DNA from 2 places in the Paenibacillus glufosinatiresistens genome. Region 2 is predicted to be linked to the other one. Evidence: predicted binding sites of a transcription regulator. Region 2 holds the regulator's gene; the other holds the start of a gene.
What was found. The regulator LexA, encoded in region 2, represses DNA repair genes until DNA is damaged. The targets are predictions, from matches to a motif close to CGAACATATGTTCG.
Positions count from the first base shown of each region.

Region 1: addB (helicase-exonuclease AddAB subunit AddB) is a predicted target of LexA. The motif match lies at 3,751-3,764, and genes of this name have one in related genera.

Region 1 covers NZ_JAVFHT010000002.1:377,546-392,761, reverse strand. The annotation lists gene RBI05_RS04875 (Ig-like domain-containing protein) at 1-1,011, shown strand, start outside; gene RBI05_RS04870 (Na/Pi cotransporter family protein) at 1,139-2,143, opposite strand; gene RBI05_RS04865 (class I SAM-dependent rRNA methyltransferase) at 2,264-3,634, shown strand; gene addB (helicase-exonuclease AddAB subunit AddB) at 3,836-7,318, shown strand; gene addA (helicase-exonuclease AddAB subunit AddA) at 7,315-11,463, shown strand; gene RBI05_RS04850 (exonuclease SbcCD subunit D) at 11,519-12,694, shown strand; gene RBI05_RS04845 (AAA family ATPase) at 12,691-15,216, shown strand, end outside.
Region 2 covers NZ_JAVFHT010000003.1:199,954-215,169, reverse strand. The annotation lists gene metH (methionine synthase) at 1-2,471, opposite strand, end outside; gene RBI05_RS05960 (HAD family hydrolase) at 2,611-3,396, opposite strand; gene RBI05_RS05955 (hypothetical protein) at 3,430-3,948, opposite strand; gene RBI05_RS05950 (DUF896 domain-containing protein) at 4,002-4,208, opposite strand; gene RBI05_RS05945 (LysM peptidoglycan-binding domain-containing protein) at 4,363-4,758, opposite strand; gene lexA (transcriptional repressor LexA) at 4,945-5,571, shown strand; gene RBI05_RS05935 (hypothetical protein) at 5,786-6,028, shown strand; gene RBI05_RS05930 (cupin domain-containing protein) at 6,146-6,862, opposite strand; gene glnA (type I glutamate--ammonia ligase) at 6,989-8,317, opposite strand; gene RBI05_RS05920 (MerR family transcriptional regulator) at 8,345-8,755, opposite strand; gene RBI05_RS05915 (methionine gamma-lyase family protein) at 8,841-10,094, opposite strand; gene hflX (GTPase HflX) at 10,205-11,518, opposite strand; gene RBI05_RS05905 (AAA family ATPase) at 11,583-12,551, opposite strand; gene RBI05_RS05900 (YdcF family protein) at 12,662-13,324, opposite strand; gene RBI05_RS05895 (DUF402 domain-containing protein) at 13,321-13,881, opposite strand; gene RBI05_RS05890 (transglycosylase domain-containing protein) at 14,034-15,216, opposite strand, start outside.

The sequences.
Region 1 (15,216 bases), on a different contig from region 2:
GGCTCAGCTGCGCTGCCGAAGGTATCCGGCATCAAGCTGGACGGCGACAAAATCGACATGAGCGGCGAGATGGTCTGGACGTCCGCAGATGAGGACGTAGCGGAGATTGCAGGCGGCAAGATCGTGGCGGGCGAACCCGGCAAGACCGTTCTGACCGGGCGGCTGGAGAGCGAACGATTCGGTTCCTCGGCTTCTCCGGTGCGTTCCAAGGCGCTGGAGCTGACCGTGACCGTCAAGAACAAGACGCTGGTACTGATCGGACCGGACAGTCCGCTCAGCGTCGTCATCGGAGAGACGGTTCCGCTTCCCGGCATAACGGCCGTACTGGATGACGGGAATGAACGGGATGTTACAAGCGAGATCGTCTGGAGTCTGAACGGCGTCAGCGCCGTCATCAAGACCGTGGACACCGGCAAGGTCATCAAAGGGCTGACGAAAGGCAATGCCGTGCTCAAAGGCGTGTACGGGGACAAGACGATCAGCATTCCGGTGACAGCCGAACCGAAGATCGTCAAGCTGGAACTGGAATCCGGCAGTCTCGAACTGAATCTCAAAACATCGAAGACTCTTAAAGTAACCGGCTACTATACGAACGGCAAGACGGTCAACCTGTCCTCGGGCATGAACTGGACCTCTTCCAACACTTCCGTGGCGACGGTCAAGGGAATGAGCGTTAAGGCGGCAGCGGAAGGCTCCGCGACGCTCACCGGCTCCTATCAGGGGCTTCCGGCCACCGTCAAGATCTCGGTCGTGCCGAAGCTCAAGAAGCTGTCCGCAAGCGACACGAAGCTGAAGCTTCCGGTCGGGGCCTCGTATTCACTGGCGGTGACCGCCGAATACGATACGGGCAAGACCGTTTCGGTTACCCCGCTGACGGGCTGGAGCAGCTCGAAGCCGTCTGTGGCGGCGGTATCGGACAAAGGCGTCGTGACGGCGGTATCGAAGGGCACCGCCGTTCTGAAGGGCAAGTTCGGCGGCAAGACGGTGACGGTCAGCGTTACGGTTAAGTAGATCGGGCCGGAGCGGGGAGAGGCTTGCAGGCGCGGGCAGCGGCGAGTAATCGCCGCTGCCCGTATTGGTGTTGGGGGCGTCCCCGGAAGCCACCCCCGGAAGCCGCACAGCTTCCGGAAGCTTAAGCTCAATGCGGCAGCGGCCCGTCGGGATTCCGCTCTCCGCGCGACCAGACCGGCAGGTAACACAGCGGCAGCGCCAGCAGCGAGCAGGCGACATTGAAGATCGTCTGGGCGTGGGCGAGCTGGGCGGCGGGGCCCCCGCCCAGGAGGGCGGACGCCCGCTCGAGGGCGCCGGTCAGCGGCAGAAAGAGCAGCGCCCCGCCGGCGTTCAGCGCCACATGCGCCCAGGCGACGAAAGCGCCCGAGCGGGTGCCGCCGATGGCGGCGATCACCGCCGTCAGGCAGGTGCCGACGTTGGCGCCGAGCACAAGCGCGATCCCGAGCGCGGGCGGCAGGCCTCCGCCAGCGGCGACGCCCATCGCCATGCCGATGACGGCCGCGCTGCTGTGCAGGAGCGCCGTCAGGCAGGCTCCGGCGGCGAAGCCCCAGAGCACGCCGCCCGCCGCTCTCTCCAGCAGCAGGTCCAGCAGACCGCTGGACTTCAGTTCGGGGGCGATGGACTGCATCACGGCGATTCCCCACAGCACGAGCGCGAACCCGCCCGCCGCCAGGGCGATGAACTGCAGCGGCTCGCCGCTCCGCCGGGCCATCGCCGCCGCCCGGCCCGGACGGAACGGCGAGATCTCCGCAGCCGTCACCCCGGCGGCCCACAGCGCGGCCGAGCAGGCGAGCAGCGGTCCGGCGTACCGGCTGATCTGCAAGCCGATCAGCTCCGTCGTGAGGCAGGTGCCGATGTTGCTCCCGAGCACGATGCCGAGCGTCCGGCCGTAGGTCAGCAGACCGGCATTGACCATGCCGATTGCCAGCACCGTGACGGCCGTGCTGCTCTGGAGCAGCGCCGTCAGCAGGGCGCTGACGGCCATGCCGGTCAGCGGCGTGGCCGTGGCGCGGCGCAGCGCAGCTTCAAGCAGCGGGCCGCTCAGCCGGGAGAGCGCCGTCTCCATCAGCTTCATGCCGGCCAGAAAGATGACAAGCCCGTACAGCACCGTAAAGAGCAGAGCGGATAGCATGGAAGGCCAGACTCCTTTGCAGACATAATAGGGGAAGGGGTCCCGCTTGACAGGCCTGCGGGGTTGTACCAATATATGAAGACAGCCGATAAGGCATGACGAGAAGAGGAGTTGGCAGGATTGGCATCCATTCTATTGCAGCGCAGCCGGAAGAAACGGCTCGAAGAGGGGCATCCGTGGGTCTATGCGAGCGAGGTCGCTTCCCTGGAAGGAGAGGCGGAGGCCGGCAGTCTGGTCGAGGTCCGCAACCATCAGGGACGCTATCTGGCGACCGGCTATTACAACCCCGCTTCCCAGATCCGGGTGCGGATCGTGTCCCATACGCCGCTTGAGGCCATGGACACCGCGTTCTTCGAGAGCCGGTTCCGCCGGGCGTTGGCGCACCGGGAGCGGTTTCTGCCGGGAGAGGACGCGTACCGGCTCGTGTACGGCGAAGCCGACTTTTTGCCGGGATTGATCGTAGACCGCTTCGGAAGCGTTCTTGTCGTTCAGATCCTGACGCTCGGCATGGACAAGGTGCGGGGAGAGATTGTGGAGGCGTTGGTTCGGACGGTCGGGCCGCAGGGCATCTATGAGCGCAGCGACGTCTCCGTGCGGGAACTGGAAGGTCTGGAACAGAAGACCGGCCTGCTGTACGGCGAGTGTCCGCGCCATGTGACCGTAACCGAGAACGGGCTCAAGCTCATAATCGACATCGTGGAGGGCCAGAAGACCGGCTACTTCTTCGACCAGCGCGAGAACCGCTCGGCGATTGCGCCGCTGATGAAGGGCTGGGGAGCCCGGAGCGGAATCGAGCTGGCGGAAGTGGAAGGCGAAGACGGCGAGGTCCGGCGCGTTCCCGTCAACAAGAGCGGCAAGGAAGTCACGTTCCCGTACTGGGACGGAGCGACGGTGCTGGAATGCTTCAGCCATACCGGCAGCTTCACGCTGAACGCCTGCAAGCACGGCGCGAAGAAGGTGACCTGCCTGGACGTATCCGCCCATGCCATCGAGAGCGCCAAAGTCAACGTCGAGCTGAACGGATTCTCGGACCGCGTGGAGTTTGTGGTGGACGATGCCTTCCAGTACCTCCGCAATCAGGTAAAAGGGCTCGAAGAACGCACCGAGCGCGCTTCTTCTACAGCCGATACCTCCAAGCCGATGACGGCCGGAGGCGGACGGACCTGGGACGTGGTCATTCTCGACCCGCCGGCGTTTGCCAAGACGAAGAGCGCGGTCCAGGGCGCCTGCCGCGGCTACAAGGACATCAACCTGCACGGCATGAAGCTGGTCAACGAAGGCGGCTACCTGGTGACGGCGAGCTGCTCGTACCATATGCGCCCGGAGCTGTTCCTGGCGACCATCGCCGAAGCGGCCGAGGATGCGGGCAAGACGCTCCGCCTGATTGAATGGCGGGCCGCCGGCAAGGATCATCCGCAGATTCTCGGCGTGGACGAAGGACACTACCTGAAGTTCGCCATCTTTGAAGTTACCAGCAAGACGCAGCATTGACGGACCGGGCCGAACCCGGCCGGTTGAGTTGCGACCGGCAGTATCTCAGCCCCGGCTCTGGCCGGGGCTTTTTTTTGCGCGGAGGCCCGAGAAGATTTTCTATTTATAGGAACCCGCAAACGTTTGTTCCGGTTATCGGCCGTATGGTATAATACAGGGACGATTTCATAGAATGCGAGAGAGCGGAAGGAGCCGGAGAATATGGCGGTTACATTTCTTGTCGGACGGGCCGGGAGCGGCAAGACGACAGCGATACGGGAGGCCATCTGCGCCGCGCTGAAGGAGGACCCGCTGGGCGCGCCGATCCTCCAGCTCGTGCCCGAGCAGGCCTCGTTCGGTGCGGAGCAGGGCCTCCTTGCGGCCTGCGGAGCGGGGGGAAGTCTGCGCGCGCATACGCTGAGCTTCCCGAGACTGGCCTACCGGGTCAAGCAGGAGCTGGGAGGCAGCGGAGCGGTGCCGATTACTTCCGAAGGGAAGAAGATGCTGATCTACAAAATCCTCGGCCGCCGCAAGAATGAGCTGAAGCTGTTCGGGGCGTCGGCGGACCGGCCGGGCTTCGTCGAGCGGCTGAGCGCGCTGCATGCCGAGCTGAAGCAGTGCTGCCTCCGGTCGGCCGATCTGGACGAGCTGCTGCCCCGTCTGCTGGAGAGCGCCGGAGACAGTCCGATACTGGCCGGCAAGCTGGCCGATCTCGGCATCGTGCTCGCCGATCTGGAGAAGGAAATGGAGAATCTGTATACCGACGACGAGGATCGGCTGGAAGAGCTGGCCGCCCAGATTCCCGCTTCGGGGCTGATTCGCGGAGCGGATATTTATCTGGACAGCTTCCGCGGCTTCACGGTTATGGAGTATACGGTGATCCGCCAGCTGATGCGGCATGCCCGGAATGTTACGGTGGCCCTCACGCTGGATCAGCCGTACCGCGGCGGAGCCAAGCCGCATGAGCTGGATCTGTTTCACCCCACCGCCGCCGCCTACGTCAAGCTCCGGGGAATGGCCGAGGAGCTTGGGGCCGACATCCGGGACCGTCTTCTGGATGAGGCTCCCCGGTTCGCCGCTTCGCCGGCGCTCCTGCACCTGGAGCGGGGCTTCGACCGCCGCCGGGTGTACCGGGGAGAACAGCCGGCAGGCGAATCGCTGACGATTCATGCTGCGGCCGGACGGCGGGCCGAGCTGGAAGGCGCGCTGCGCGAGATGATCCGGCTGGCGAGGGAGGAAGGCGCCGCCTTCTCCGAGATGGTCGTGCTTGTCCGCAATCTCGAAGATTACGGCGATCTGGCTCCCGCCCTGTTCCGGGATTACGGCGTCCCGTTCTTCATGGACCGCAAGGAGAGCGAGCTGCATCATCCGCTGGTGGAATTCATCCGGGGCGCGATGGATGTCGTCCGCCGCAACTGGAAGTACGAGGATGTGTTCCGCTGCATCAAGACCGATCTGCTGCTGCCGCCGGACGGAAGCCTGGGCCGCGCCGATCTGGACGCGCTGGAGAACTATGTGCTCGCCTGCGGCATCCACGGCTACCGCTGGACGGACAAGAAGGAATGGCGGGAGCTTCCGAGCCTGTCGCTGGAGAGCGCCCCGGTGAAGGATGCCGCTCTCGGAGACCTGATGGAGCGCTGCCGGAGCGCTGTGACGGGACCGCTGGAGCCGTTGGACAGAGCCGTCTCCCGGAAGGCGACGGCTTCGGAACTGTGCCGGGCCGTCTACCAGCTTCTCGAAGATGCCGAAGTAGCGCGCAAGCTGGATGCGATGAGCGCCCGCGCGCTGGAGCTCGGACAGCCGGAGGCGGCACGCGAGCACCGGCAGATCTGGGGAGCGGTCATGGACCTGCTGGATCAGATCGACGAGATGATGGGCCCGGAGAAGATGGATGTTGAACTGTTCGCCGGCATTCTGGAGACCGGCTTGGCCGAGCTTCGCATGGGGCTGGTGCCGCCTTCCCTCGACCAGGTGCTGGTCGGTTCCATGGACCGGACGCGGCTGGAAGGGATCAAATACGCCTTTCTGCTCGGCTTCAATGAGGGCGTGGTACCCGCGCTGTTCGAGGAAGACGGACTGCTGTCGGACAACGAACGGAATCTTCTGGAAGGGACCGGCGTGGAGCTGGGGCCGGTCACTTCGCGCCAAGTTCTGGACGAGCGCTTCCTGGTCTACAGCGCTCTGACGGTTGCTTCCGAGCGGCTGTGGATCAGCTATACCACCCTCGACAACGAAGGCAAGACCATGCTGCCGTCGGAGATCATCCGCCATCTTCGGCGGATGTATCCGGAACTCGGAGAGCATCTTCTGCCCGGCGTGCCGTCTTCTGCGCCGCCGGAGGAGCAGGCCGGATTCATCGCCGAGCCGGGCCAGACGCTTCGGATGCTGATTCTTCAGCTTCGGGAATGGAAGCAGGGAAGAGAACTGCCGGAAGTCTGGTGGGACGCCTACAACTGGTTCGCGGCGGAGGAAGCGTGGCAGCCCCGCCTGCAGGTGCTGGCGGGATCGCTCTTCTACCGCAACCGCGGTGTGCGGCTGCGGAGCGGCACCAGCCTGCGCCTGTACGGCGGGCGCACCCTGCGGGGCAGCGTGTCGCGGATGGAGCAGTTCGCCGCCTGCCCGTTCTCGCATTTTGCCTCCCACGGCCTGAGGCTGAAAGAACGGCAGATGTACAAGCTGAAGGCGCCGGACATCGGACAGCTGTTCCATGCGGCGCTGAGCGAAATGGCGAAAGAGCTGCGCGACCGGGGTCTGGGATGGGCCAGCCTGTCGCCGGATGAGTGCCTGCGCAGGGCGGGAGACACCGTAGACCGGCTCTCTCCGATGCTGCAGGGCCAAATCCTGCTCAGCACCAAACGCTACGGCTACATTACGCGGAAGCTGAAGTCGATCGTCGGCCGGGCTTCGGTCATTCTCGGCGAACACGCCCGCCGGGGCAGTTTTGAGCCGGCTTTTCTGGAGCTGGATTTCGGCCCGGGCAAGCCGCTGCCGCCGCTGCGCGTTCCGCTGCCGAACGGCTGTGTGCTGGAGGTGGCGGGCCGGATCGACCGCGTCGATACCGCCGAAGGGGAGCAGGGAATTCTGCTGCGGGTCATTGATTACAAGTCCAGCCAGAAAGACCTCAGGCTGCATGAAGTGTACTACGGGCTGGCCCTGCAGATGCTGACCTATCTGGACGTGCTCCTGACCCATGCCGAGGAATGGCTCGGGGAACCGGCCTATCCGGCGGGAACGCTGTACTTCCACGTTCATGATCCGCTGCTGACGTCGGCGAACGGCATGAGCCGGGAGGAGGCGGGGCGCGAGCTGCTGAAGCGCTTCAAGATGAAGGGCCTGCTGGTGGCCGACCGCGAGATCGTCTCGCTGATGGACAACAGCTTCGACAAGGGCCACTCCAGCGTCATTCCGGCCGCCGTCAAGAGCGACGGCAGCTTCTACAGCAGCTCGTCGGTCGCTTCCCCCGATCAGTGGGACCGGCTGCTGAAGAAGGTCCGGGGTACGATGACCGAGATCGGCACGCGCATTACGGACGGCGATGTAGCCATCACTCCGTACAAGATCGGGCAGGAGACCGCCTGCACGTTCTGCGCCTACCGTCCGGTCTGCCAGTTCGACGAAGCGGTGGAAGGCAACGGATACAACCGGCTGGGCAAGCCGGACAAGACCGAAATGTGGGAGATGCTGAGAGGAGAGGACGACAAGTGACCGGAGAAGAACGGACAGGACTTCCGCCCAAGCCGGAGGGCAGCTACTGGAGCGACGACCAGTGGCGCGCCATCAGCGAGAGCGGAGACGATATTCTGGTCGCAGCCGCGGCCGGGTCGGGCAAGACGGCGGTGCTGGTCGAGCGGATTATCCGCAGAATCAGCGATCCCGAGGCCGGCTTCAGCGTCGATCGGCTGCTCGTCGCCACCTTCACCAAGGCAGCCGCCTCGGAGATGCGCCAGCGCATCCGCGAAGCGCTGGAGCGCGAGCTGGATGCAGCGCCGGAGAACGAGCATCTGCGGCGGCAGCTGGCGCTGCTGGGAAGAGCGTCGATTACGACGCTCCATTCTTTCTGCCTTGAGGTCATCCGCCGGTATTATCAGATGATCCCCCTCGATCCCGGTTTCCGGATTCTCAGCGAGCATGAAGCCGAGCTGATGCGCCAGGAGCTGCTGGAGGAGCTGTTCGAGGACAAATACGGCGAGAGCGGCGAAGACGGACTCTTCGTGCGCATGGCGGACTGGTTCAGCGGAGAGCGCAGCGACGACGCCGTGCTGGCGCTGGTCCAGCGTCTGCGCGATTTCGCCCGCAGCCACCCGTGGCCGGACGAATGGCTGCGCGAGACCGCCGCCGCCTTCGAGGCGGAGAGCGAAGAGAAGCTTGGCGAGACGCTCTGGGTGCGCAGCCTGCTGGATGAAGCGGCGCTGACGCTGGAAGGCGCCGAGAGCAGGCTCCGCCGCGGCCTTGAACTCTGCCGCGAGCCCGAGGGCCCCGCTCCTTATGCCGAGAATCTGGAGGCTGACCTGGACATTGTCTGCGGCCTGCTGGATGCCGTGCGCTCCGGCCGCTGGGAAGAGCTGCACGGCCGCTTCCGGTCCGCGGCGTTCGGGAAGCTGAAGCCGTGCCGGAAGGATGCGGCCGATCCCGTTCTGCAAGAGAAGGTCAAGACGCTCCGCGATGAAGCCAAGAAGGCGCTGGCCGATCTTCAGGGATCGCTGTTCGGCCGTCCGCCGGGCGATTTCCTGCGGGAAATGCGCGAAGCGGCTCCGATCATGCGGGAGCTGGCCGAGACGGTCATCGAATTCGAATCCCGCTTCCGGGCGGCCAAGGCTGCGCGCGGATTGGTCGACTTCAGCGATCTGGAGCATTACTGCCTGAAGATACTGCGCCACCCCGATTCCCGCCCCGGAGACCCGCAGCCTTCGGATGCGGCGCTGGAATACCGGCAACGGTTCGATGAAGTGCTGCTGGACGAGTATCAGGATACGAACAGCGTCCAGGAGGAGATTGTGCGGCTGATTGCCCGCGAGACGCCGGGCAACCGGTTCATGGTCGGAGACATGAAGCAGAGCATCTACCGGTTCCGGCTGGCGGAGCCGGGCCTGTTCCTCGATAAATACCGGAGCTACTCCAGCGGAGTTCGTACAGAAGCGGATGCGGAAGGCGGCGCGGGCGGAATCGTCATTGACCTGTCCCGCAACTTCCGCAGCCGGCCGGAGGTCGTGAACGCGGCCAACGGCATTTTCCGGCGGATCATGCGCGAGAAGGTGGCCGAGATTGATTACGACGATCGGGCCGAGCTCGTGTACGGCGCAAGCTTCCCGGGAGCGGATGCGCGCACGGCGGAGACGGCGTTCGCGCCGGAGCTGCTGCTGATCGACCGCGGCTCATCCGCGCGAAGCGTCCCCGCCGCCGAGGAAGAAGGAGCGGAGAACGCCGAGAGCGAACTGGCCGAGAGCGAGACGGCGCAGCTGGAAGCGCGCGCCATCGCCCGCCGGATTGCCGGAATCGTCGGCGCTTCGGGCGCCGCTCCGATGCAGATTTACGACAAGGCGATGAAGGGAATGCGCCCGGCCGTCTACGGAGACATCGTTATTCTGCTGCGCTCGGCAAGCGTCTGGGCGCCGCTGATGATGGAAGAGCTGCGGCAGGCCGGCATACCGGCCTACGGAGACAGCAGCGCCGGGTATTTTCAGGCGACCGAGGTCGAAGTGATGCTCTCGCTGCTCAAGACGATCGACAATCCGCAGCAGGATATTCCGCTGGCCGGTACGCTGCGCTCGCCGATCGTCGGCTTGACCGAGGAGGAGCTGGCGCTGGTCCGGCTTCAGGCCAGAGGCAGCTTCTACGAAGCGATGCTGGCCGCGGCCGGGACTGACGGCGCATGGAGTCCGGGGGCGGGTCTGGCCGCGGTGCCTGCCGGCGATGCGCAGCGTGTCTCCGGTCCTTATGCGGCTCCGCTGTCCGAGAGCGCGGCGGAGACCGCCGCAAGCAGCGAGGTGGGAAGCGGGACGGCCGCTAAGCCGTCTCTCCAAGAGGAGAACCCGGCGTTCTCCTCCCCGGCAGAGGAGGAGCCGCCGGCTCCGGTGCCGGACGAACTGCGGCGCAAGCTCCTGTGGTTCCTGGACCGGCTCGCTTCCTGGAGGGACGAGGCGCGCCAGGGCTCGCTGAGCGGGCTGATCTGGCGGGTCTACGGCGAGAGCGGTTATCTGGAATGGGTCGGCGGACTGCCCGGCGGCGTCCAGCGCCAGAGCAACCTCAAGACGCTGTATGACCGGGCGGTGCAGTTCGAGCGGGACACGGCTTCGCGCGGACTGTTCCGGTTCCTCGTGTTCATCGAGCGCCTGCGTGACAACGGCCGCGACCTGGGCGCTGCGGGCGGCAGCGCGGAGGAAGGCGAAGGCGTGCGCATTATGACCATCCACAAGAGCAAGGGGCTGGAGTTTCCCGTTGTTTTTCTGGCCGGCATGTCCAAAATGTTCAACCGTCAGGACCTCCACGCCTCCTTCCTCATGCACAAGGAGCTCGGCTTCGGTCCGAGATTCATGGAGCGGGAGACCCGCGTCGCCTATCCGACGCTGCCTTACCTGGCAATCTCCCGCCGTTCCAGAATGGAACTGCTGGCGGAAGAGATGCGGGTGCTGTACGTCGGCCTGACGCGTCCCCGCGACAAAATGATTCTGGTCGGCACGCTCCGCGATCTCGCCTCTTCGGCGGGGAACTGGCTGGCGGCCGCCGGAGGCGGGTCCGTCGCCGACCATGTGCTGGCCCGGGCGCGCAGCTACATGGACTGGCTCGGACCGGCGCTCATTACCCATCCGGGCGCAGCGATTCTTCGTAAAATCGCCGGAGGCGAAGCCGTCGCCCTGACGGACGACGGCGCCGGCTGGAGCGTCGGCGTTCTGCCCGCCGCGGAACTTGCGGTCGGCTTCGCGCCGCCCGCCCGCGGCGAGGACGCCGCCGAGCGGGAGGCCGTTCTGGAAGCGCTGAGCCAGGGCCGGCCGATTCCGGCTTACGGCAGCGGAAGCGCAGAAGCAGCCTCGCGGCTGGGCTGGGTATATCCGTACAAGGAAGCGTCCGCTCTTCCGGCGAAGACGTCCGTGACGGAGCTGAAATCGCTCCTGACGCTCCAGAACGAACCTTCTTACGACCTGCTCGGGGAAGACGGCGTCACAGAGGGCGACGGCAGCGGATTCACGCCGCCCGGCGCAGGTGCGGGCGCGGAGGAACCGGCGCGCGCAGGAACCTCTACGCCCGATCAGCTGCATCTTCGGCGGCCGAAGTTCATGGAAGCGCGCGGAATATCACCGGCAGAGCGGGGTACGGCGTACCATACGGTCATGCAGCATATGCCGCTGGACGGACCGGCCGACAGCGCAGCCGTCGAGGCGGTGCTGGAGTATCTGCAGGAGAGCGGGATTCTGACCAAAGAGCAGCGGTCGTCGGTAGAACCCGGCGATATCGCCGGGTTCTGCGGCTCTCCGATCGGGGAGCGGCTGCGGGCTGCCGAGTGGAAGCGGCGGGAGCTGCCGTTCAGCTACACGGTTCCGGCTTCCGAGGCGTACCGGAACGCAGGGGCGCTCGGCCGGGCTGCCGAAGAGCTGGAACGCTCCGGCGCGAAGGTCCGAGGCCGCGTGCTGATCCAGGGGGTCATCGACTGTCTCTTCCGGGAGAACGGCCGGCTGATTCTGCTGGACTACAAGACGGACGCCGTACTGCCGCACAAGGGTGGAATCGACGCCCTGCGGGAGAAATACCGGGTCCAGCTAACCCTGTACGCGAAGGCGCTGGGCGATATTCTCGGAGAGGAGATCGCCGAATCCTGGCTCTATTTCTTTGACAACGGCGAGGCGGTCCGGCTCTAGAGCCGGGCCTTGCGCCGCTTACTATACGCCCGGGCGGGCGGGAATGAGGAATGTTATGCGGATTTTGCACACGGGCGACTGGCACTTCGGACGCACGCTGGAGGGGAGAAGCCGGCAGGCGGAGCAGGAAGCGTTCGTTGACGAGCTGGTGGCCATTGCCGACGACGAGAAGATTGATCTGGTGCTGATGGCGGGAGATGTCTACGACTCCGTCAACCCTCCGGCGGCGGCGGAGCAGTTATTCTATGAAGCGGCGGCCAGACTTACCGCCGGCGGACGTCCCCTGGTCGTCATATCGGGCAACCATGACCATCCGGAACGGGTAGCTTCGGTATCGCCGCTGGTCTCCGGCCAGGGCATCCATTTGGTGGGGATGCCGGCGGCCAGTCCGTTGACGGTCGGGATTTCGCGTACCGGAGAGCTTGCGAAGATTGCCGCGCTTCCGTATCCCTCCGAAGCCCGGCTCGGCGAACTGCTGGCCGAGGACAACGAGGAGACCGGCCTGCGGCTTGCCTACAGCGCCAGGGTCGGGATGCTGATGAAGACGCTGGCCCGCGAGTTCACGCCGCAGACCGTTAATCTGGCGATGAGCCATATTTATGTGCTGGGCGGGGTCGAGTCGGATTCCGAACGGCCGATCCAGGTCGGCGGCGCCTATACCGTGGATCCCTCCGCGCTGGACTGCGGGGCCCAGTATACGGCTCTGGGCCACCTGCACCGGGCGCAGCGGGTCAAGGGGAACGGCCACATCCGCTACAGCGGTTCGCCGCTTGCATACAGCTTCTCGGAGGCGGGCCAGGCCAAGTCGGTGACCGTGCTGGATGCGGCTCCCGGCGGAGAGGCGCTGATCCGGGAAGTCTATTTGAGCTGCGGCCGTCCGCTGGTAGAGTGGGACGTGGCCGGCGGACTCGACGAAGTGTACCGCCGGCTGGACGAAGGCATGGACGCCGGGGCGTTCATCGACCTGCGCATCCGTCTTGACGAGGCGCTGTCGCTGGGCGACATTCAGCGGCTCCGCCGGGCCCATGACGGCATCGTTCACATTCGGCCGGTCTACCCCGAGATGGAGCGCGAGATCGAAGCGTCGCTGCGCTCCCGTCTGCCTGTGCACGAACTCTTCCGCAAGTTCTACCAGCGGCAGACAGGCGGCGCGGAGCCCGACGAGGCGATGGTGGAGCTGTTCCTGCAGCTGGCCCAGGAGGAAGACGAACGGGAGGAGGAGGCCGAATGAAGCCGATTCATTTGAAACTGTCGGGGCTCCAGAGCTACCGGGAGCCGCAGGAGATTGATTTTGCCCATCTGTGCGAGACCGGGCTGTTCGGGATCTTCGGTCCGACGGGCAGCGGCAAGTCCAGCCTGCTGGATGCCATTACCCTGGCGATGTACGGCAAGGTGGAACGGGCGCCGGGCGGGACCCAGGGAATCATGAACCATTCGGAGGACCAGCTCGCGGTGTCCTTCACCTTCGAGCTGTCGGGCGCGGACGGGCCGCGCCGCTTCCGGGTGGAGCGGCGCTTCAAGCGGACAGGGGAGCAGACCGTCAGCAACACGGTCAGCCGGTTCGTCGAGGTGACGGACGGCGGCGACGTCGTAGTGGCGGACAAGCTGGCCGAGGTTACCCGCAGCGTAGAGGAACGGATCGGACTGAAGATGGATGACTTCACCCGCGCCGTCGTGCTGCCCCAGGGCAAGTTCGCGGAATTTCTGTCGCTGCGCGGAGCGGACCGCCGCCAGATGCTTCAGCGCCTGTTCCACTTGGAGCAGTACGGGGATGTGCTGTCCCTGAAGCTGAGCCGGCGGGTCAAGGAGAATGAGGCAGCGCTTCGCAGTCTCGAGGCCGAGCGCCAGGGACTCGGGAATGCCGGAGCCGAGGAGGTAGAGGCTTCCGAGCTGCGGCTCACGGAAGCGGTCCGGCATGCCGAAGACTGCCGCCGTAGATTGGCGGAGGCGCAGGAACGGTTCGAGCGCTTCGGCCGCATCCGGGAGCTTCAGGCCGAACGCGAAGAGCGGGAGCGCCGGCGTCAGGTATTGCTGGCCGCCGAGCCGGAGATCGCCCGCCTGGAGGCGGCGCTCGGCCGCAGCGACGAGGCCGGGAAGCTGGCTCCGGCGCTGCGGGCCTGGAAGGAGGCTTCGGTGGCTGCCGAAGCGAAGAAGGCCGCCGCCGAGGCCAAGGCTGCAAGAAGCGCCCGGGCCGAGGAGGCGGCGCGCCGGTCCGAAGCATCGGACCGGGAGGGCGCAGCGGCGCTGGAGCGCGAGGAGCCGGGTCTTAGGGAAGGCGCCGAGCGCTTCCGCCGGGCGCTGGAGCTGGAAGGCGAGCTGGGCGCCCGGCGCCGCGAGCTGGCCGACTGGAGCCGGCGCCGCGAGGAGACGGGCCGCCGCCTGGGCGGCCGGAAGGAGAGCCTGGAACGGGAGCAGGAGCTTGCGGCCAAAGGCCAGAAGCGCCAGGCCGAGCTGCAGGCGATGCTGCAGCCGCTCGAAGTCCGCTCCCGGGAGCGGCAGACGCTGCAGGAAGCGATGCAGCGTCTGCAAGCGCTGCGCTCCGCGGAGTCCCTGCGGGATGACGCGGAGCGGGAGCGCGCCGCCCGCGCCGCTGCGCTGGCGGCGGCGCAGCAGCGCCTGGCCGCCGCCTCGAAGACGGCGGCGGACCTTGCGGCGGCGCAGCGGAGCGCCGCCGGGGAGATCGCCCTGCATCTGGAAGCGATGCAGGAGCTGGCGCTGCGCGCCTCCGGCGCGGCCGAGGCGCTGGACCGGCGCGCAGCGGCGCTGGAGGACGCGCGCCGCAGCGGCGAGATTCACCGGCTGTCGCTCTCGCTCGCGCGCGAACTCGGGGAAGGCTGCCCGTGTCCGGTCTGCGGCAGCCTGAGCCACCCCGCCCCCGCCGCGCCGCAGGAAGACGGCGAAGACGGGGCGGAAGAAGCGTCCCGGGCGCTGGAGGAGACGCGCCTTCTCCAGCGCAGAGCGGCGGAGCTTGCCGCCGCCCTGCGCGCCCAGGCCGAGCAGGACCGCATCCTGCTGGCGCAGTCCTACAGCCTGCCTGCGGAAGAAGCGTTCCCGCCGGCGGCAGCCGCGGGCGAAGCGCCAGCCGGAAGCGAATCTGCGCGACGGAACGGCGCAGATGGGGACCAGGCGGCAGCGGTCGGGGGGGACCAAGCGGTACCGGCCGGGCTTGCGGCAGACGGGCCGGCTGCCGCAGCGATGCTGGAAGAGCTGGAGCGCGCCGCCGGGGAAGCCGGCAGCCGGTCCCGGGAGCTGCGGGCAGCCGGGACGCGCTGGAGCAGCGCCTGGCAGGCCGCCCGGCAGCTCGGGGAGAAGGAGACGGCCTCGGTGGAGGCCGAGCGAAGCTGGGCGGAGCAGACCGCGGGCAAAGCCGATGAGCTGAACCGCAGAGCGGCGGCTCTCCTGGAAGCATGGCGGCAAGAGCTTCCCGGGCTTGCGCCGGAAGACACCGAGGAAGCAAGCCGGGAGCTGCGGCGCAAGGACGAGCAGGCCGAGGATATCCGCGCCCGGCTGGAAGTCAGCGTCAAGTTCCTGGAGGACAAGACGATGCTGGTCCAGGGACTTCGGGAAGAGATTGCCGAGCTGGACAAACAGCTGGTCCAGTGCGAATCGGGCATACAGAGCCGGGGCGAACTGATCCGGGAGAAGGAAGAGCGGCTGTTCCAGTGGACCGAAGGCCGGCCGGCCGCAGGGCTGCTGGAGGCATGCGAGGAGCGCCTCAAGGGGCTGAGGGCGGCGGCCGAGCAGGCGCGGGCT
Region 2 (15,216 bases):
ATGGCGTCCTTGGCGTACAGCACCATGCCCTCGTACTCGGGGGCAATCCGCGTCCGCGTGAACTTCCGGGTCAGGGCTGCGCCGCCGACCATAATCGGAGCGCCTATGCCCGCATTCCGCAGGTCCTGGGCGGTCGTAACCATCTGCTGGGCCGATTTGACCAGCAGGCCGGAGAGGCCGATGATATCGGCCTTTTCCCGCCGGTATGCTTCAATGATGCTTTCCGGTGGTACTTTTATACCCAGATTGATGATCTGGTAACCATTGTTCGAAAGGATGATTTCGACCAGGTTTTTGCCGATATCATGGACGTCCCCCTTCACCGTTGCGAGCAGAACCCGTCCCTTGATCGATGTCTCGTTCTTCTCCATGAACGGCTCCAGATGGGCGACCGACGCCTTCATCACCTCGGCGCTCTGCAGCACCTCGGCGACAATCAGCTCATTGTTGTTGAACAGCCGTCCGACTTCGGTCATTCCTTCCATCAGAGGGCCATTGATGATATCGAGCGGCGTGTACTTGGACAGCGCCTCGTTCAGATCGGGGATCAGCCCTTCCTTCGTTCCTTCCACGACATACGAAGCCAGCCGCTCTTCCAGCGTCAGTGTGGACAGCTTCTTCTGCTTGACGACCTTCTTCTCCCGGAAGGCAGCGACAAAAGCGGCCAACGTCTCGTCGTTCGTCCGGTAGATCAGCTCTTCCGCCAGGCGCCGTTCCTCTTCAGGTATGGAAGCATAGCGCTCCACCTTCTCCGTATTGACGATGGCATAATCCAGTCCCGCCTTCGTACATTCATACAGAAAAACAGAGTTCAGCACTTCCCGGCCCGCCTCCGGCAGACCGAACGAGACATTGCTGATGCCCAGAATGGTGTGGACACCCGGCAGAGCCTCTTTGATGAGGCGGATGCCGTCAATGGTCTCCTTGGCCGAACCGATATACTGCTCGTCTCCCGTTCCGACGGGGAACACCAGCGTATCGAAGATCAGATCCTCCGGCTGAAGGCCGTAACGGCCTACCAGCAGGTCGTACGAGCGGCGGGCAACCGCCAGCTTGTCCTCCGCCTTGATCGCTTGTCCGGTTTCGTCGATTGTACCGACGACCACCGCTCCGCCGTACTTGTGGAGCAGCGGAACGACACGTTCAAATTTCTCCTCGCCGTCCTCAAGATTAATGGAGTTAATAATTGCTTTGCCCTGGCTGTACTGAAGGGCCAGGTCGATCACCGCCGCATCCGTCGTGTCGATCATCAGCGGAACTTTGACCTTCTTGACGACGAGTTCGAGAAATTTCTTCATATCCTCCGCTTCATCCCGGTCCGGGTCCTGCACACAGATATCGACGACCTGGGCTCCGCCTTTGACCTGCGCTCTGGCGATCTCCGAAGCTTCCTCATATTTGCCTTCCACAATCAGCCGTTTGAACTTGCGGGAGCCCAGAACATTCGTCCGTTCGCCCACCATGTACGGCCGGTTCTCCTGTTCCACGTACACCGGGTCGATCCCCGACAGAGCAGGCGGATGACTTCCGTCCAGCGGGCGCGGCGGGTACGCGGCCATCTCTTTGGCGATGGCCCGGATATGATCCGGCGTTGTGCCGCAGCAGCCGCCGGCAATATTCAGCCACCCCTTCTCTGCAAAACCGGCCAGCTTGCGGGCCAGAGAGTCCGGCGATTCATGATAATTTCCGTTCTCGTCGGGCAGGCCGGCATTCGGATAGCAGCTGACGGCAGCCGAAGAAATCGCGGCCAGCGAACGGATGTGGTCGCGCATAAATTCCGGGCCTGTCGCACAGTTCAGTCCGACCGACACCGGCTTCAGATGCTCCAGCGAAATATAGAACGCTTCGATATTCTGTCCGGCCAGGGTCGTCCCCATCGGTTCGATCGTTCCCGAAATCATCAGCGGCAGCGTTGAGCCTGCCTGTTCCATCGCTCGCGCAATCCCGATGCTCCCCGCCTTGACGTTCAAGGTATCCTGCGACGTCTCCAGCAGCAGCGCATCCACACCGCCTTCTATCAGAGCCTCCGCCTGTTCCCTGTAGCTCTCCACCAGTTCGTCAAAGGTTACTCCTCCGGTTACCGAGAGCGTCTTGGTCGTCGGCCCCATGGCTCCGATAACGTACCGGGGCTTATCGGCCGTGTCGTAACGGTCCGCCGCCGCTCTGGCGAGCGCCGCAGCGGCCAGGTTAATCTCACGCGCGCGTTCCGGAATATCGTATTCCGCCAGAACGACCGAAGTCGCCCCGAAGGTATTCGTCTCGATCAGGTCGGCGCCGGCCTCCAGATATTGCTCGTGAATGTCTTGAATGACATCCGGCCGGGTCAGGACCAGCATTTCATTGCAGCCTTCCAGATCATCTCCGCCAAAATCACTTCCGGCAAGCGGCACCTGCTGAATCATAGTGCCCATTGCTCCGTCAAGAATCAAGATGCGCTGCCTCAGCGCTTCAGCCAAAGTCGGTTTCGCCAATTGTGTGATCCCCCCGAAAAAACATTAGAGTAAGTTTAGCAGAATAAAGGGAATTCGGAAAGTCTCGATCGCCGTTAAGGCCTTCTCCTTCCTCTTGCGAAAAAACCGGCCCCCGAACGGGGACCGGCTTAGCTTATTTCTATGTAGCATCGACCATAGGCAGAAGCTGGGTCAGCGACTGAATTTCATAATGGGGGACAATGTCCGGATCGGACGGCTTGCCGGTACGGTTGATCCAGACTGTGGTCAATCCCGCGGCCAGACCGCCTTTGATATCGGTCGTCAGCTTATCGCCTACCATCAGGCCTTCTTCAGGCCGGATCGACAGCAGCTCCATGGCATGCTTGAAGATCGACACATCCGGCTTGCCTCTCCCGAAGGAACCGGAGACCACGATATGGTCGAAGAAGGAGACCAGCTCCGGCACCCCGTCAAGCTTCTCCCGCTGCAGTGCCGGACATCCATTGGTCAGCAGCAGAAGCTTCACCTTGCCTTTCAATTCGTTCAGGACGGCCAGCGTCTCTTCATAGATGTAGGGACGGCTTCTTCGTTCCGCCGCGAAGCGGGCCGCCAGCTCTGCGGCAAGCGCTTCGTCTTCGATGCCAAGCGAGGCGAGGCCTCTGCGCCACGATTCGGTCCGGTAGGCCGGCGCAAGCTGTTCCAGCTTCCGGAACTCCGGCTGTTCGCCGGCTGTGAAGTTCGCCCACAACGCTTCGAACGGATTGATGCCGATCATCTGCGTAAAAGGAAACGTCTCATACGATTCATACAGACTGCGGGCTTCCCTTCGTACGGCTGCTTCCAGCTCCTCCGGGTCCACCTCGCCGCCTGCCCCCAGACAGGCGTAATGGAAGGCCTCTTCCACACTGCGCTCGTCCCAGAGCAGGGTGTCATCCAGATCAAACAATACGGCAGCTACTGACATCCTCTTCTCCCCTTTTCCCTTCTGTTGTCCCGCCTATTCGCGAACCAGCGTGATTTTGTGCTGTGCGGCGAACGCTTCTACGCCCTTCGACATCGCTTCGATATCATACCGGTTCGTCAGCCGGGCGAACACCCACTTGCCGCGTTTGGACTTCGGCACAATCGTAACTGTCCCGCGCGACACCACAATCTTCCCGATGTCTCCGGCGGCCAGAATACGCTCCCGGTTGAACTTGAAGGTCGAGAGCCGCGAGCGCTCGATCTTGAGGTAAGGACGGCGGAAGAAGATGAGCGCGGCCAGCAGCATATACAGAGCGATGCCGATCCAGTTCCAAGCGGAGTTCACGCCCTCCGGCGTTCCGACGAGTCCGACGAAGGCATACAGAAGCCCCAGGACAAACAGCAATGTCGGGAAAATAATATTGCGTCCCCGATAAATATCGGCCTTCCCCGCAGCCGAAACGGAAGCGGAAGCTCCTTTTCCTTCTTTTTTGCGGCGGGCATTCAGTTGTTTCTGATTGCGTTGTACCATTCTTTCCCATGAGCGGGCCATGCAGCTTCCCCCTAGATTAAATTCAATGCTTCTTATGAAAAAAACGGCCGGGCTCAGCGGGTCTGGCCCGGACCGTCCTTGCCGTTGTCTTCGTCCACAATCTCGATCGATTCCAGCTGCGCGCGGAAATTGCGCCGGATGTTGCCGAGATAGATCTCGCGCAGCCGGCTTCGTTCCGCCAGTTCATCTTCCGTCAGTCCGGTATCCTTCTGCTTGCGGGCCAGCTCATTGATGCGGGCCACCAGTTCATCTATGTCCAATTCGCTTTCCTCCCCTATACGGTTCAAGACTGCGGGCACCTGTCCGCAGCCATGACATTCTAACTGTGCCATGAGAAAAAGAGCTTGTCAAGGCGGCGCCCTGAGAAGCTCTTGGAAGGAACAAGGGGGATATAAATGCGCGGAAGCGCCCGGATTATTCCATCCGGGGCAGCGACAGAATATCGCCGGCCTGGATGCTGCCGTCCTCCAATCCGTTGAGATCTTTAATGGCTTCTACATAGACTACCGTTCGCATGGCTTCAGGCTTATGTTCTCTGGCGATCTCCCAGAGCGTATCGCCATAGGAGACCACAATGCGCTTCTCGGGGGCAAGCGACGAGACCGAATTGGCGAACACACTGCCCACTACCGTAAATCCCGAAACCGTGAGGAGCAGAACAATCATCAAGCTGATCAGGTTCTCACGGGTGAACAGCCTGCGGGACACGGTCAGCGTTCCGGATGTATAGTCAACGATGCCTCTGTGCAGCTCGGAAGGCGCTGCGGGCTTCTCTTCATAAATGCTCCGATATGTACTGTATTTCAACATGGATATCGACCTCCAAACACTTGTTCTTACTTGCAAAAACAATATAACACGAACATGTGTTTTGTTCAACAGGTTTTTCGAACAATTGTTCCCGCAAAAACTGTCGTTTCTTTAGAACTTATGTTTGTGCGAACGGAGGTTCTATGCTATAATTTTCCCATACATTACTAGATGGGGATGATTCCAATGTCCAAGATTTCGAGCCGCCAACTGGCGATTCTGGAATTCATACGCAACGAAGTCCGCAGCAAGGGCTACCCGCCTTCCGTCCGAGAAATTGGCGAAGCCGTCGGCTTGGCCTCCAGTTCCACCGTTCACGGCCATTTGGACCGCCTGGAGAAGAAGGGCCTGATCCGCCGCGACCCTACGAAGCCCCGCGCCATCGAGCTGCTGGGCCAGGAAGAGTCCGAGAACTCGCATCAGTTCGCCCATACGGTTGCCCGTGTCCCTGTCGTAGGCAAAGTCACCGCCGGTCTGCCGATTACCGCAACGGAGAATATTGAAGACTATTTCCCGCTTCCGACCCATTTTATTGGAGAGAACAAAGTATTCATGCTCTCTGTAGCCGGCGACAGCATGATTGAAGCGGGCATTATGAACGGCGACTACGTCATCGTCCGTCAGCAGCAGACTGCCGACAACGGCGATATTGTCGTTGCGATGACCGAAGAAGATGAAGCAACGGTCAAGACCTTCTATAAGGAACGCGACCATATCCGCCTTCAGCCCGAGAACCCCGCGTACGAACCGCTGCGTCTGAACCGGGTCAGCATCTTGGGTAAAGTCATCGGTCTGTTCCGGGATATTCACTGAATCCTGCCGTTTGTCTATCCGGAGCCTTCCTGTCTTAAGGAAGGCTTCTTTATTTTTCCATTCCTTTGTTTCCTTATGGTTCCCGGAACGTATATACCGTTACAGCCGGCCGTTCTCCTTATAAGGAGCCAGCATTTCGGCTATTTCCGGAAGGGAGCGTACGACAAGAATGACAACGACACAGACCATTAGCTATGGGGGAGGTTCCGGTGCATTGGGCGTTCTGTTTTTTCTGATCTGGCTTGTATTTATTGTCATTGGCCTTTATCTGCTCGTTCTGCTGATTAAACTGATGAAGAGAGCCATTGAAGCGCTGGACTTGTATAATTACTCGAAGAATCAGGAGATTCGCCATTCACAGAATGCTTCCTACCTGCGGCCGTATGTCAATGATCCCCCTTCAACCCCGCCTTCGGATTCACCGAATCCCGGTAGAGGCGGACCATCATCTTCTTAAAAGTATCGTACTTGTATCAGGGTGTCCCCTTCTTCACGGCAAGAGGCAGGCCCGCGGAACCTTATCCGCGGCCTGCCTCTCTGCATGTTAACGTTCATGCTTGCCGGTATAGGCAAGTCAGACTCCAGCACCCGGCATCATGGGCATCATTCCGTTACCAATGCCAGGGTATCCGGCCCCTGGATATCCCGCCCCTGCGTGGTGCTGCGGAACTCCTTGACCCGGGCCATAACCGTTTCCCCAGGCTCCGGTCTGCGGGTAGGACTGGGGATAGTAGGCTGCCGGCCAGGCGCCTTGGGCGGCGGAAGGATCGCAGCACAGCGGCGGGCCCAGAATCACCGATTCCGTAATCGGGGATACCGCTTCTGCATATTTTGCCGGATCGATGCAGTAAGCCATATTCATGATCTCCGGCGGCGTACAGCGGAGGAAATCGGAACCGAGAACCACATCAGCCGTCGGCCGATCGAAGATCGTCAGGAAATGCGAGTGCTCCCCAACTCCGACAATCCAGTGGAACCACCCCTTGGGGAACACCGCAACCTGGCCAGGTCTGAGACAGTAGGTCATGCGCTGCTGAGTGAACGGATTAAAGACCGTGGTCTTGACTTCTCCGCAGATTACATAGACCATCTCATTCACGCTCGGATGCCAATGCGGCTGAACCACAAAACCTTTGTCCAGGTGAATACTGAAGAAGCCGTTGACGATAGCCGGGAACTCTTTGCCGAACAGCTCCGTCACATAATTCCGGTCGTCCCGTTTGTAATACAGCGTCACATTGGAGTCGGCGGCCAAGGTCAAATCCGGGGACTGCAGAAGCTCATTGTGCATACAGAAATCTCCATCCTCTCTGGGTAAACGTCTATCCACCATATGCCCAGAGCCGGTAAAGGGTGCAGCCCTCTGCACGCAAAAAATCCCCGGAGCCATTCGGCCCCGGGGATTTCTCCCGCTTCCTTAGTACAGCGTGATGTACTGATTGCGCTCCCAGTCGTGGACCTGGGTACGATAGATATCCCATTCGATTTCCTTCAGTTCATAGAAATGAGCCAAAGCGTGCTCGCCCAGCGCTTCCGTGATGACCGAGCTGCGGATCAGCTCGTTGAGCGCATCCTTCAGGTCGGCCGGGAGGCTTGGGATGCCTTCCTCGATCCGCTCTTCTTCCGACATCACGTAGATGTTCCGGTCGATCGGAGCCGGAAGCTCCAGCTTACGCTTGATGCCGTCCAGACCGGCCTTCAGCATCACAGCCAGAGCCAGGTACGGATTCGCAGCCGGGTCCGGGTTGCGGACTTCGACGCGCGTGCTAAGACCGCGGGAAGCCGGAATGCGGATCATCGGACTGCGGTTGCTCGCGGACCAAGCCACGTAGCAAGGCGCTTCGTAACCCGGCACAAGACGCTTGTACGAGTTGACGGTCGGATTGGTAATGGCGGCAAAAGCGCGCGCATGCTTCAGAATGCCGGCCATATAATAACGGGCGGTCTCGCTCAGGCCGAGCTCGTCGCTCTCGTCGTAGAAGGTGTTGGTGCCGCCGTTGAACAGCGACTGATGGCAGTGCATGCCGGAGCCGTTCATGCCAAATAAAGGCTTGGGCATAAACGTGGCATGGAGGCCATGCTGACGTGCTACCGTCTTCACGACCAGCTTGAAGGTCTGAATCTGGTCGGCCGCCTTGATGGCGTCGGCATATTTGAAGTCGATTTCATGCTGGCCCGGAGCCACTTCATGGTGGGAAGCTTCGATTTCAAAGCCCATTTTCTCCAAGGTCAGAACGATTTCGCGGCGGCAGTTCTCGCCAAGGTCCATCGGCGCCAGATCGAAGTAACCGCCCTGGTCGTTCAATTCTGTAGTCGGGTTGCCTTTCTCATCGGTCTTGAACAGGAAGAATTCCGGTTCCGGTCCGACGTTCATCGATGTGAAGCCCATTTCTTCGGCTTCCTTCAGACAGCGCTTGAGAATACCGCGCGGGTCGCCGGCGAACGGCGTGCCGTCCGGCATGTAGATGTCGCAGATCAGACGGGCGACCTTGCTGTCGGTTACCCAAGGGAATATGACCCATGTGCTGAGATCCGGATACAGGTACATATCCGATTCCTCGATCCGCACATAGCCTTCAATGGAAGAGCCGTCGAACATCATCTTGTTGTCAAGCGCTTTCTCCAATTGGCTGACCGGAATTTCCACATTCTTGATCGTTCCGAGCAAGTCGGTGAACTGAAGACGGATAAAACGGACATTCTCTTCCTTGGCAATACGCATAATATCCTCTTTGCTGTAGCTCACGATACCTCTCCCTTTCAACTCTATATATTATTTATTGAAAAACCTGGACAGTTCTCCCTGAATAAGCGAGACCTGCCCCGGTCTCTTCCCGGAGACCAATTCTTGCTTCAGCAGACGGTGCAGCTGGGAATCGGACAATTCCCTGCGCCTTACCTCCGTATCCGGGGTAATGACCGTCGCTTCTTCGGATTCCTTCGATACGGGATTCATAACCTGCTTGATGCCGGCGATATTGACCCCCTTCTCGATCAGGGCCTTGATCTCCAGGAGCCGCTCCACATCGTTGAAGGAGAACAGGCGCTGATTCCCCGACGTTCGCGCCGGAACAATCAGATTGTGCTGCTCGTAGTAACGGATCTGGCGAGCGGACAGATCGGTTAGCTTCATAACTATGCCTATCGGGAATAAGGCCATATTTCTGCGGATTTCATCGCCCATGACTCATCCAACCTTCCAATGATCTTTTATCTGGTTATCATTGTACATTTCCTTATATGGCGTGTCAATGGCGTGTAAGATTTACTCACAATAATTTACGATTCCGCATCATTTGCAGAGCTTTCATTACTCCGAATTTTACATGGGAATAAGTAAGCCCTCCCTGCATATAGGCAATGTAAGGCTCACGGATGGGCGCATCGGCAGACAACTCCAGGCTTCCGCCCTGAATAAACGTACCGGCGGCCATGATTACAGGATGCTCATACCCCGGCATATCCCACGGTTCCGGAACGACATGGCTGTCCACGGCCGCGGCATTCTGAATCCCCTGGACAAAAGCAATCAGATGCTCCGGTTCATGGAACCGGATCGCCTGAATGAGATCGGTTCGCGGATCCCGCCAGGAGGGTTTCGTCTCGAACCCGCACTGCTCAAATACGGCCGCGGCGAACAGGCTGCCCTTGAGCGCTTGTCCCACAATATGGGGCGCCATGAACAAGCCTTGATAAATGCCGCGGGTCGTACCCAGCATCGCCCCGACTTCACCACCGATTCCAGGCGCCGTCAGACGGTAGGCGGCCCGTTCCACCAGATCCCGGCGGCCGGCAATGTAGCCGCCAGTCTCGGCGATTCCGCCGCCGGGATTCTTGATGAGCGATCCGGCCATCAGGTCGGCGCCGACCTGTGTCGGCTCAAGCTCTTCGCAGAATTCGCCGTAGCAGTTGTCGACGAACACTACCGCGCTGCGGCTCAGGCTTCGGATGCGCTTTGCCATCTCGCCGATCTCCGCCACGGTGAAGGATGAGCGCCAGTCATACCCGCGAGAGCGCTGAATGCCGACGACACGCGTCCGTTCATTCACGGCCTGCTCCACACCCGCCCAGTCTACGCTGCCGTCCGGCAGAAGGGCCACCTCGCGGTAGCCAATGCCGAAATCCGCCAAGGAGCCGGTCCCGTCGCCCGCATGCCCGATTACTTTATGCAGCGTATCATAAGGACGGCCCGTGATATAGAGCAGCTCGTCTCCCGGACGAAGCACGCCGAAGAGCGCCGTCGCAATCGTATGGGTCCCGGAGGCAAAATGCGGGCGCACCAGCGCAGCCTCGGCTCCGAACACATCGGCATAGACCGCTTCCAGCACCTCTCTGCCCCGGTCATTGTATGCATATCCGGTAGAACCGGCAAAATGAAAATCGCTGACTTGGTGGCGCTGGAACGCTTCGATCACTTTCCACTGGTTGCGGTCCACCGTCCGTTCGAGCTTGCGGACCGCTTCCCCGATAACCTGTTCCGCAGCTTCCGCGGCTTGTAAAAGATCCTCTGCAAAGACTGACATCTTCTTCTTCTCTCCTAACCTGTACATCCCATTCTCATAACAGAAAGCGGCAGCAAGCTGCCGCTTCATATGGCTTGCCCGGCGATACCCGCCGGTTATACTTCAAGCGTCTAGGACTCTTCAGCCGGTTGTTCGGCCGACTCATCTACGTATTCTGCCAGCTGGTAGCCCCATTTCCCATAATCATCCTTGTTCAGCCGGACATGATAGAGAATATCGCTGCCGTCAAAGGTCTGATCCAGCACATCGCCTACCCGGTACAGCAGGGACGACAAATCGCCGCGGTTGCCGGGAATGCGGAAGGTCAGCGTCTCGCCGGACAGCTCGTCCTGCACCGCTTCTGCCACCCGGGCGAGATCGTCCGGACTGAAGGCGCTGATCTTGAGATATCCCGGTCCGGTCGGCAGCATTTCCCGCTGTTCCGGACTGCACACATCAATCTTATTGAACAGCACGATCTGCGGCTTCCCGGCTGCGCCGAGCTCGCCGAGAATGCGCTGGACCACCTCCATCTGCTTCTCTCGGTTCGGAGAGGAGGCGTCGACGACATGGAGCACCAGACTCGCTTCATTGACCTCTTCCAGCGTTGCCCGGAAGGCCGCCACAACTTCATGGGGCAGGTTCTGAATAAAACCGACCGTATCGGTCAGCACCACTTCCTTGCCGCCCGGGAGTTCAAAGGCCCGTGAAGTCGGGTCCAGCGTCGCGAACAGCTGGTTCTCGATATATACGTCGGCATCGGTGAGCTGCTTCAGCAGCGTTGATTTGCCGGCGTTGGTATACCCTACGAGGGCGACCTGCACGGCTCCGCTCTTGCGCCGGCGTTCGCGGTGAAGCGTGCGCGTCTTGACCACTTCGTCAAGCTGCCGTTTCAGCTCTCCGATCCGGTCGCGGATATGCCGCCGGTCGGTCTCGAGCTTGCTCTCACCCGGTCCCCGCGTCCCGATGCCGCCGCCCAGCCGGGACAGATTCTTGCCGTGTCCCGACAGACGGGGCAGCAGATAGGAGAGCTGCGCAAGCTCTACCTGGATAATGCCTTCCCGCGTCTTGGCCCGTCCGGCAAAAATGTCCAGTATGAGCTGGGTCCGGTCAATAATCTTCAAATCCAGCGCCTCTTCCAGGTTGCGGACCTGCGCCCCGGAGAGCTCTTGGTCGAAGATCGCGGTATTCGCGCCCAGCGCTTCGGCAGCCATCCGCACCTCCTCCACCTTGCCTTTGCCGATGAACCATCTGGAATCCGGCGTTTCCTTGTTCTGCCTCAGCACATCCAGCACTTCGACGCCTGCCGTCTCGGCAAGCTGAACCAGCTCCTGAAGCGAATATTCGGGGTCCAGTCCCGTCCGTTTGATCTCATCGGTTACCAGGCTGACCAGGATTGCCCGGTCCTGAATATCGGTGTCCGTCTCGTGGGTCGTAATCGCCATCGGTTATTCCTCCTCCGCCCCCGAAGTCCGGCGCGCAGAGCGCGCCGCATGACCCGGGGACTTGCTACGATTTAAAATCTTCCGCCCGAAGGCTCATCAGTTCCTGCTTGCCCGGATTCCCCTGCTCGTACTGTCCCAGCAGCCGGACCGCTTGAGACCGGATTGCTTTCTCGATGGCATTGCGGACGTATCTGGCATTGCTGAACGCATGAAGACTCTCCTCCCGCTCGGTCATCAGCTGCTGCTTCAATTTGAGTATGGCCTGGGGCATGAGCAAATAATCCCGCTCCTTGGCCATGAGCTCCGCGATCTGTACCAGCTGGTCGATGGTATAGTCCGGGAATTCGACCTGAATCGGAAACCGGGAAGGCAGTCCGGGATTGCTCAGCAGAAAATAATCGATCTCGCCGGAATAGCCGGCCAGAATCAGCACGAACTGGCTGCGGTGATCCTCCATCGACTTGACCAGCGTATCAATCGCTTCCTTGCCGAAATCCTTCTCACCGCCCCGGGCCAGGCTGTAGGCCTCGTCTATAAAGAGAATGCCGCCAAGCGCCTTCTTGACCAGATCCCGCGTCTTCTGTGCGGTGTGGCCGATATATTCGCCGACGAGATCCGCGCGCTCCACCTCGATCAGATGGCCTTTCGCCAGCACGCCCATACGCTGAAGCAGCTTGGCGACAATCCGCGCCACCGTCGTCTTGCCGGTTCCGGGATTGCCTTTGAAGATCATATGATACGCCTGCCCGCCGCTCGTCAGCCCTGCCTGGGAGCGCATCTGGGCGATCTGCAGCAGCGCGTAAATCTCAAATACCAGCTCTTTAATGTTGTCCAGACCTACGAGAGCGTCAAGCTCTCCGCTGATCTCCTGGAACAGGCTTCCCCGGACAGCCGTCTTCGGCTTGGCCGGTTCGCTGGTGGCCGAGGAGCCGCCGCCCGGCGGCGTATCCGAATTTCGTAGAACAATATTGATCTGCCGGGACGGTCTGCCTTCCTCCCGCCCGTCCGCCGCTGCCGCGCCGCGTACGTTCATGAATTCACCTCATCACCTTAGAAGGGCTGATTGTTCCATATCAGTCTATTCCCCCAAGGCAATGCTTATTAGCAGATTACCCATTTTCCCCCGAAACGGACCGCCGCCGCCTAGAACCAGTCCTGAAGCTTCCATTTGGTAAAAGCGAGAATTTCACGGCTCTTGTATTTCCACATCGACATGACCTTGGAATCCGTCAGCGCCAGCTCCGGCTGCCGGTATCCCAGCTCTTCCGCCATCTCCAGGGCGCGGGCGCCATGGAAGGTATGCGTGACAATCACGGCCGATTCCCAGCCTTGAGCCTTCATGACCGCCCGGCTGAATTTCAGATTCTCATAGGTGGAGGTCGCCCGGTTCTCCAGCAGGACAGCGCTTTCCGGTACACCGGCGGCAACGAGGTAAATCTTCATGCCCTCTGCCTCTGTATAGGGAAGTCCGGGCTTGTCCAGTCCGCCGCTTACGATCAAATGGCGGACCGTACCGTTCCGGTATAATTCAAGCCCTTTGTCCAGCCGTTCCTTCAGCCCGGGACTCGGTTCATCACCCCACATGGCCATTCCCAGCACAATTCCCGCGTCGGCCTTCTGCAACGGTTCGCTCGTGGATGCGCCGTTGATCGTTACCAGCAGCCAGATGCACCAGGCAATTCCGGAGACAGCGACCATGGCGAGCACGGCAGTTAGCGCTCTCTTGGCACCGGGAGCCCGGCGGCGACGTCGACGACGGCTGTCAATCATCCGGATCGGTGAAGAACCGCCCATATTCCCCATCATTGCGGCTTCCTCCTAAATTCCCCGTGCGAGAACAGCTCGGCCCGATGCTTCAGCGAGAGGGTGAAATAAGGAAAAACATGCGCATCAATGCTGTGAAGCAGCGAACGTGCCGTCTTCCAGGCCAGATTATAGTCGCTGTCCGAGATATCGCCCCGCTCCAGCGCCTCTTCCAATTCATCTTCATCCAGAAGAAAGACCTCGCCGTTCCATAAGACGACCACGTCCAGATAAAGATCGTCGAACCACGGCACCCCCTGATCGGTGACGCCCTGCACCTTGCAGGTATCGATATACCACTGCACGATATTCTGGCGGTCGTCGAACATGGCGGTGACGATATAATGGCTGTCCTTGGGAAAATACTGCAGCCAGGAGTACCCTTTGTCCGCAATGCGGTATGTATGCCGCCCGTAACTCTTCCACAGCGGCTCTTTCAGTCCGTAGATGGTATACAAGGTAATGTAACCGCTGAATTCCCGGGTCTCGACATACCGGCAGGCGAACCCCCGGCGGGTAATCCTGCGCCAATTGGCCCGATCTCCGAATTTACGTTTCATAGAATGACCCTCTCCATCATGTTAACCACAGCTTACCACATTTACAGAGGACTCACAAAGCCTGCAATTCCGCACAAAAAAGAGCCCCCGCTTCAAGCGGGAGCCCGTGATGATTCAATGATAGGCCGGCATTGGGCCGCCGGACCGTCCCGTTAACCGCCCAGTCCGTCGACCGGCTGGGCATCTCCGACTCCAAGGCCATTGCCGTTGCCTTGTCCGTTGCCCTGGCCTTTGCCCCGGCCGCTGGCAGGGCCGGTCTGGCCCTCTTTCGCCCCGTTGTCCGGGGCGGCCGGTTCTCCGGCGGGCGCAGCTGCCGGATCGCCGGCACTCGGCGACGGTGAAGGACTCGGCGACGGCGGAACCGATACGGCCGGAGGCGTAATCTCGCCTCCTCCGTTCTCTCCGCCCGCGTCCGGACTGCCCTGCTCGCCGCCCGGCTGTACAACGCCGCTCTGATCGTCGGTCGGCGGAACCGAAGGCGGCGGCGAGGCCGAAGGCGAAGCCGACGGTGAAGGCGAAGCGCCTTCCACGAGCACCGTCACCTTGTTCGACGGATCGCTCTCCGTCTGGGTGTCCGAATAATAAGCCGTTACATAGTATTCGTACGTCAGACCGGCCATGGCACTGAGGTCACCGGCGCCCGGAGTCATCGTGCTCAGGAGGAGCGTGAAATCGGACTCCGAAGACTCCTTCCGGTAAATCCGGTATTCAGCTCCTGCTGCCGCGACCGGCTGCCAGGCAAGATTGACGGTACCGGTCGAAGCGTCATAGGAAGCGGAAAGTCCGGTTACCGGCTCGTTCGGGTTCTCCGTCGGCGACGGGGAAGGAAGCTTGAGATTGTCAGGCTTCGGGAACGACTTGGCCGGATAGTTCTGAACGACCTTCTCCATCACCTTGCCCCAGAAGGCAGCGGCCAGCGGACTGCTGTTCTTCAGCAGATGCTGACGGTCAGGGTCGTCATAGCCCATCCAGACGGCAGCGGTCAGCTCCGGCGTGTAGCCGACGAACCAGACGTCGCGGTTGGAGCTCACGCCTGAGTATCCGCTCTGCGTCGTACCGGTCTTGCCGGCGACCGGACGGTCGATCCGGGCTTTGCGGCCGGTGCCGCTCTGCACAACCTCCTGCATCATTTCGGTCATCTGATAGGCGGTGCTCTCCTTCATGACGCGCTTGGCGGTAGTGTCGGCTTTGTAGACCGTGCTGCCGCTGCTGTCCTGAATCGACTTAATGGCATAGGCTTCACGAAGCTCGCCGCCGGTGGCAAAGGCGGTGTAGGCCTGCGCCATCTCCAGCGTATTCGTTCCCTTCTCCATCCCGCCGAGCGCAAGCGACAGA